DNA from 2 places in the Nonomuraea sp. NPDC049655 genome. Region 1 is predicted to be linked to the other one. Evidence: riboswitches for the same ligand, from Rfam matches in the RefSeq annotation. Region 1 holds a riboswitch; the other holds the start of a gene.
The links. A riboswitch is a leader RNA that binds a small molecule or an ion and turns the genes downstream of it on or off. The one in region 1 is predicted to bind cobalamin.
Positions count from the first base shown of each region.

Region 2: it holds a riboswitch for cobalamin, as region 1 does, so the genes downstream of both, ACIBQ6_RS37160 (ribonucleoside-diphosphate reductase subunit alpha) here and cobN (cobaltochelatase subunit CobN) in region 1, are expected to answer to the same signal.

Region 1 is NZ_JBITLS010000009.1:147,209-150,796, reverse strand. It holds gene cobN (cobaltochelatase subunit CobN) at 1-1,555, opposite strand, end outside; cobalamin riboswitch at 1,586-1,796, opposite strand; gene cobG (precorrin-3B synthase) at 1,807-3,009, shown strand; gene ACIBQ6_RS28275 (precorrin-8X methylmutase) at 3,006-3,588, shown strand, end outside.
Region 2 is NZ_JBITLS010000013.1:289,448-293,035, forward strand. It holds gene ACIBQ6_RS37160 (ribonucleoside-diphosphate reductase subunit alpha) at 1-1,297, opposite strand, end outside; cobalamin riboswitch at 1,426-1,631, opposite strand; gene ACIBQ6_RS37165 (alpha/beta hydrolase) at 1,833-2,780, shown strand; gene ACIBQ6_RS37170 (hypothetical protein) at 2,881-3,039, shown strand; gene ACIBQ6_RS37175 (TetR/AcrR family transcriptional regulator) at 3,056-3,588, opposite strand, start outside.

The sequences.
Region 1 (3,588 bases):
TGCCGACGTGCACCATCGCGTGCGCGCCGAACTCGGCCGACAGCCAGCGGTAGGCGGCCAGGTAGTGGTGGCTGGGCGGCAGGTCGGGGTCATGGTAGATGGCGATCGGGTTCTCCCCGAAGCCGCGCGGCGGCTGCACCATCACCACCAGGTTCCCGGCCCGCAGCGCGGCCAGCACGATGTCGGTCCCGCTGTCGCCCTCGTGCACGAACAGCTCTCCGGGCGGCGGCCCCCAGTGGCGTTCCATCTCCTCGCGCAGGGCCGCGGGCAGCGTCCGGTACCACTGCTCGTAGGAGGCGGCGGAGATGCGCACCGGGTTGCCCGCCAGGTGCTCCTCGGTCAGCCAGTCCTGGTCCTGGCCGCCGGCGGCGATCAGCGCGTGCACGAGCGCGTCGCCGTCCTGGTCGGCCACGCCGGGGAAGCCGTCGCCCAGGTCGTAACCCGCCTCGGCGAGACGGGCCAGCAGCCGGACGGTGCTCGCGGGGGTGTCCAGCCCGACCGCGTTGCCGACGCGGGAGTGCTTGGTCGGGTACGCCGACAACATCACCACCAGCCGCCGCTCTGCGGGAGGGGTGTGCCGCAGCAGGCCGTGGCGCACCGCGATGCCCGCCACCCGGGCGGCCCGCTCGGGGTCGGCGGCGTAGACGGTCAGCCCGTCGGGGTCGATTTCCTTGAACGAGAACGGCACCGTGATGATCCGCCCGTCGAACTCCGGGATCGCGACCTGGGAGGCGGCGTCCAGCGGCGACAGCCCGTCGTCGTTCTCCTCCCATGCCTGCCGGGTGGTGGTCAGGCAGAGTCCTTGCAGGATCGGCACGTCCAGCTCCGCCAGCGCGCCGACGTCCCAGGCCTCGTCGTCGCCGCCCGCCCCCGCGGTGGCCGGACGGGAGCCGCCCGCCGCCAGCACCGTGACGACCAGGGCGTCCGCCGCGCGCAGCGTGTCCAGCAGCTCCGGCTCGGCCGCGCGCAGGGACGAGCAGAAGACCGGCAGCGCCTGCCCGCCCGCGTCCTCGACGGCGTCGCACAACGCCTCGACGAACGCGGTGTTGCCGGCCATGTGGTGGGCCCGGTAGTAGAGCACCCCCACCACGGGACCGCCGGTGGTCCTGGCAGGGCGGTCCAGCCGTCCCCAGGTGGGAGCGGGGACGGGCGGCTCGAACCCGTGCCCGGTCAGCAGGACGGTGTCGGACAGGAACGCGTGCAGCTCGGCCAGGTTCGCCGGGCCGCCGTGGGCCAGGTAGGCGTGCGCCTCGGCGCACACCCCGCCGCTGACCGTGGACAGCTCCATCAGCTCGGCGTCGGGAGCCTGCTCCCCGCCCAGCACCACCACCGGGCGCGGCCCGGCCAGCAGCGCGTCGAGCCCTTCCGGCCAGGCCCGCCGCCCGCCCAGCAGGCGCACCACGACGAGGTCGGTCCCCTCCGTCAGGCCGGGGACGTCCTCGGCGGTCAGCCGGGCGGGATTGCCCAGGCGGTAGCCCGCCCCGCAGGCGCGAGCGCTCAGCAGGTCGGTGTCGGAGGTGGAGAGCAGCAGAACGGTACGGCTGTCGCCAGGCACGGCGCATTCCTCCCTCGGGGTCCTCGCCCCGGTCGCGGGTGACACGACGGCAGGAGTCTCCTGGCTCCCGGATCGACGCTCACCCCGGCCTTCCCGCCCGTCGCCGGACAGTGGCCTCGTGGTGGGGTTCGCTCCCCGGTCACAGTGGCGGGACCGCGCCGGATTCACACCGGCTTCCTCCCATTGCCATCGTCTACGCCGAAGCTTACGACAGGAGCGACCCGTCCCAGAAGTGGCGTTACGATCCCTTCGTGCCCGTAGGTGAATCTTCCGGACGTACGCGTCCCGATGCCTGTCCGGGGGCGCTCCAGGTGCACGAGGCCGCCGACGGCCCGCTCGCCCGCGTGCGCCTGCCCGGCGGCGCGGTGTCGGCCGCGCAGCTCCGCGTGCTCGCCGGGTGCGCGGCCGAGCTGGGATCGGGCGTGATCGAGCTGACGTCGCGGGCGAACGTCCAGGTGCGGGGGCTGCGCGCGCCGGAGGTCTTCGCCGGGCGGATCGCGGCGGCCGGGCTGCTGCCGTCGCCCGCGCACGAGCGGGTGCGCAACATCCTGGCCTCGCCGCTGGGCGGGCGCGGTCCCGACGGGCTGCTGGACGTGCCGGCGATGGCGGACGCCCTGGACCGGGCGCTGTGCGCGCGGCCCCGGCTGGCCGCGCTGCCGGGACGGTTCCTGTTCGCCCTGGACGACGGCACGCGGGACGTCGCCGGGCTCGGCGCGGACGTCACCTACGTGGCGACCGGACGGCTGCTGCTCGCCGGCGCCGACACGGGGCTGACCGTCGCCCCGGACGCGGCCGTCCCGCTCATGATCGACGCCGCCGAGGCGTTCCTGGACGAGCTGTCCCCCGACGGCCCGCGCGCCTGGCGCATCCGCGACCTCCCGGACGGCCCCGCCAGAATCGCCACCCGCCTGCGCGCCGGCGAACCAAGCCTGATCGACGCCCCTGACGCCGCGAACGCCGCGAACGCCTCGGATGCCGCGGATGCCGCGGATGCCGCGAACGCCGCACGCCGCCCGTCCGCGGGCAGGATCGCCCAGCGGGACGGCCGGGTGGCGATCGAGGCGCTCGTGCCGCTCGGCCGCCTGACGTCCGACCAGGCCGCAGCCCTCGCGGACCTCGGACGGCCGGTGCGCCTGACACCCTGGCGGACCGTCGTCCTGCCGGACCTCTCCCCCGGCGAGGCGGACCGGACCGAGCGGGCGCTCGCCGCCGCCGGGCTCGCCACCGACCCGGACTCTCCCTGGGCCGGGGTGACCGCCTGCACCGGCCGTCCCGGCTGCGCGAAGGCGCTCGCCGACGTGCGGGCCGATGCCCGGCAATGGGTGCGGGGCCTCGGCCGCGCACCCGCCACGCCCGTCCACTGGGCCGGTTGCGAGCGGCGCTGCGGCCTGCCACGCGGCCCGGTCCGCCAGCTGATCGCAACCATCAACGGATACGAGGAACGCCAGGAGTGAGCGACTACATCCGCGACGGAGCCGAGATCTACCGGCGCTCGTTCGCGACCATCCGCGCCGAGACCGACCTCACGGGCCTGCCGCCCGAGGTCGCCCAGGTGGCGGTGCGCATGATCCACGCGTGCGGCATGACCGACCTCGTCACCGACCTGGCCTGGTCGCCGCAGGTGGTCGCGCGGGCCAGGGAGGCGCTGCGCGGCGGCGCGCCGGTGTTGTGCGACGCCATGATGGTCGCCTCCGGCGTGACGCGGCGCAGGCTGCCCGCGGGCAACGAGGTGCTGTGCACGCTGGGCGATCCGCGCGTGCCCGAGCTGGCCGAACGCCTCGGCACCACCCGCAGCGCCGCGGCCCTGGAGCTGTGGCGCGACCGCCTGGAGGGCGCGGTGGTGGCGATCGGGAACGCGCCGACCGCCCTGTTCCGGCTGCTGGAGCTGGTGGCCGAGGGCGCCGGACGCCCCGCGGCCGTGCTCGGCATCCCGGTCGGCTTCATCGGCGCGGCCGAGTCCAAGCAGGCGCTGGCCGGCGGCGACCTGGAGTACCTGGTGGTGCACGGCCGTCGCGGCGGCAGTGCGATGACGG
Region 2 (3,588 bases), on a different contig from region 1:
TGGCGGCGTCCTTGAAGGTCATCCAGCCGTTGCCGGTCTGGGCCAGGGTGCGCATCATCTTGGCGTACAGGTCGCGGGCCTTGACCTGCCGGACGTACCGGCCGTCGCGCTCGGCGGCGCGGTAGGCCTCCTCGAACCCCTCGCCCCACAGGTCGGGCAGCTCGGGGACCTCGTCGGGGTCGAACAGCGACCAGGTGCCGTCGGCCTCGACCCGGCGCATGAACTCGTCGGGGATCCAGTTGGCCAGGTTGAGGTTGTGGGTGCGGCGGGCGTCCTCGCCGGTGTTGTCGCGCAGTTCCAGGAACTCCTCGACGTCCGGGTGCCAGGGCTCCAGGTAGACGCAGGCCGCGCCCTTGCGCCGGCCGCCCTGGTTGACGGCGGCCACGGACGCGTCGAGCGTGCGCAGCCACGGGACGATGCCGTTGGAGTGCCCGTTCGTGCCGCGGATCAGCGCGCCCCTGGAGCGCACCCGCGACCAGGAGATGCCGATCCCGCCGGCGAACTTCGACAGCTGCGCCACCTGGGCGTAACGGTCGTAGATGGAGCCGATCTCGTCACGGGGCGAGTCGACCAGATAGCAGGAGGACATCTGGGTGTGCCGGGTGCCGGAGTTGAACAGCGTCGGCGAGCTGGGCAGATAGGCCAGCGACGACATGAGCCGGTAGAAGCCGACCGCCTCGGCGGGCGTCTCGGCCAGCCCGCAGGCCACGCGCAGCAGCCAGTACTGCGGCGTCTCCACCACCAGCCGGGTGGACGGGTGGCGCAGCAGGTAACGGTCATAGACCGTGCGCAGCCCGAAGTACTCGAACCGCAGGTCGGCGGTGACGTCGATGGCGTCGTCGAGCTTGCGGGCGTTGGCGTTGACGAACTCGGCGGTCTCGTCGCCGATGAGCCCCTCGGCGTGGCCCAGCCGGATCGCCTGGCTGAAGGAGGCCACGCCCTGCCCGCGGACCTCCTTGTCGATGTAGCCCGACAGCAGCCGCGCGGCCAGGCGCGAGTACTGCGGCTCCTCGCCGATCATCTCGGCGGCCGTCTGGATGGACAGCCGGTCCAGCTCGGCGGTGGTGGCCCCGTCGTAGAGGCCGCTGATCGTCTTGGTGGCCACCCGCATCGGGTCGATGTCCGTCAGATCGGTCGCCCAGTGCTCCACCGCACGTACGATCTTGTTGACGTCGACCGGCTCCGCAGTGCCGTTGCGCTTGCGCACCTGCATCTGGACGCGCCGCGGCGCGGACCTGTCGGCGTCCGCCCGCGCCGTCCCGGCCAGGTCCGTCATCGGGTCCCCTGTGACCGTCACTGCGCTCTCCCCTCGTGAACTCGGTCAGTGGCCGAGAACGCGCGCAGGAGGCGGACGGCGAGGCGCCACAGCCCTCTCGCCGGTGCCGTCCACCGTCCCGCGCGGCCTCGGACCAGCCGCGCGCGCATGATCGCGCGCGGCGCGCCGGCAGGTCTTCGGACTCATGGGCATGCTGTCGCTGCCTACTGGCCGTCGCTTCCCGGGCCTTCGGCCCAGTGCGTCTGACGGCGGTCGTTCCCACTCACCGCTGCGGGGCAGTCCCGGATTCCCACCGGGTTCCCTCTTGCCTCGGCCGCCCTGGCGGGGCGGCCGAACCGGCTGCGGGAGACACCATATATAGGGCGGATCAAAAAGTCACACCCAACATCTCGTGTTGCGAAGAACCCCCGCTCCGATCCGGCCACCCGCCGCGGAGCCGCTCCCCGCGGGCCTCACGGGCGGACCGGCATGTGATCGAGGTCATAGACCGGCCCTGCCCGGTTTTCGCTACCTTAGGTATCGATACTTCAAGTAGCGAAAACCTGAGGAGACCACCATGAGCGAGACCTCCACCGGCCGCCGTCCGGTCACGCCGGACTGGGACACCGTCACCCCCGCCGAACTGGCCGCCTACGTCGAGGCGGAGAACCGGCTGCGCGCCTCCGTCGAGGCACAGGCGATCACCGGCCGGCCGGATCCCGGCGCCGCCGTCGACTGGCGGACGGTGGCGCTGCCCGGCCGCGACATCCGCGTCCGGGTCCACCGGCCCCGAGCGGCCGAGCCGGGGGACGTCCTGCCGCTCGTGCTGCACGTGCACGGCGGCGGCTTCGTCGGCACGGCGCCGCAGAGCGACTGGGTCAACAGCCACCTCGCCGCCCACCTGCCCGCCGTCGTCGTCTCGGTGGACCACCGCCTGCTCGACTGGCACACGCCGCTGGCCGCCGCCGCCGACGACGGCTGGGACGTGCTCCGGCACGTGCTGGAGCACGCCGCGCAGTGGGGCGTCGACCCGGCGCGGGCCGTCCTGTTCGGCGAGAGCTGCGGCGGGCTGATCTGCGCCCTGGCGGCGATCAGGGCCCGCGACGCCGGTCTGCCCCTGAAGGCCCAGGTGCTGGTCAATCCCGCCGTGGAGGTGGCCGGGACGATGTTCGGCCACCCGTCGATGATCCAGTACGCCGACACCCCGACGCTCAGCGTGCCGGTGCTGCGGCTGTTCCACCGGCTCGCCGTGCCCGAGGGGACGGACGCCCGCGCGCTCTCCCCGCTGCACGCCGGCGACCTGGGCGGGCTGGCCCCGGCGCTCGTGGCGGTGCCGACCCACGACCCGATCGCCGACCACGGCCGCCGCTACGCCGAGGCGCTGCAGGCCGCCGGCACCCCCGCCCGCCTGGCCGAGTACCCCGAGGCCGGGCACGCCTTCCTCAGCATGCCGGTGCTGGCCCCCCAGGCCGAGGACGCGCGGGCGGACATCCTGAGCTTCCTCCGCGACGCCCTCACCGCGTAACCCGCGACCGGAGCGGCCAGGCGAGGACGGGCCGGCCCCTCGCGCGGGGACACCGACCGGTGGATCTTCAAGGGCTCGACCGGCGGAGCTCTAGGCGACCGTGCTCTCCGCCTGCTGGCATCACCAGCGTTACGAGCTCCTGGACATCGAGATCGGGCTCGCCCTGCCCGGGACCTACGGCGACGACGACGTCGAGGAGATCGTCGGGATGGCCTTCAGGAACGTCGACCCGTACGACAAGGCGGCGGCCTGGGGGTGAGCCGCCGCCGGCGCGGTCAGCGCCCGGCGTCCCGGGCGACGATGCCGTGCGCCAGCCGGGCCAGGGCGGCGGTGATCTGCTCGGGGGTGAGCCCGCGCCTGCGCTGCTCGGCGTAGACGTCGGGGCCCAGCGGGGCGAGGAGGATGTCGGCCAGCGCCTCGGTCTCCGGGACGCCCGCCTCGGCCAGCAGCACCCGCACGTGCGCCCGCCAGAACCCGTAGGCGCCCGTGGCGTAGCGCAACGCGCCCTGCTCGGCGCCCAGGACGAGCGAGATGTGCTCGTCCAGCAGGTCGACCATCGCGGTGTAGAAGGCGGCGAGCCGGTCGGCGGGGGGCGCGCCGGGGCCGAGCGGCGGGTCGCCGCGCAGCAGGCGTTCCTGCAGCTCGCGCTCGTGCTCGTCCAGCAGGGCCTGCGCGATCGAGACGGTGTCGGGATAGCGGCGGTAGAGCGTGCCCCGCCCGACGCCGGCGGCCTTGGCGATGTCGTCCATGGTCACGCCGCGCGGGTCGCGGGTGGCGAACAGCTCGGCCGCGGCGGCGAGCACCTTGG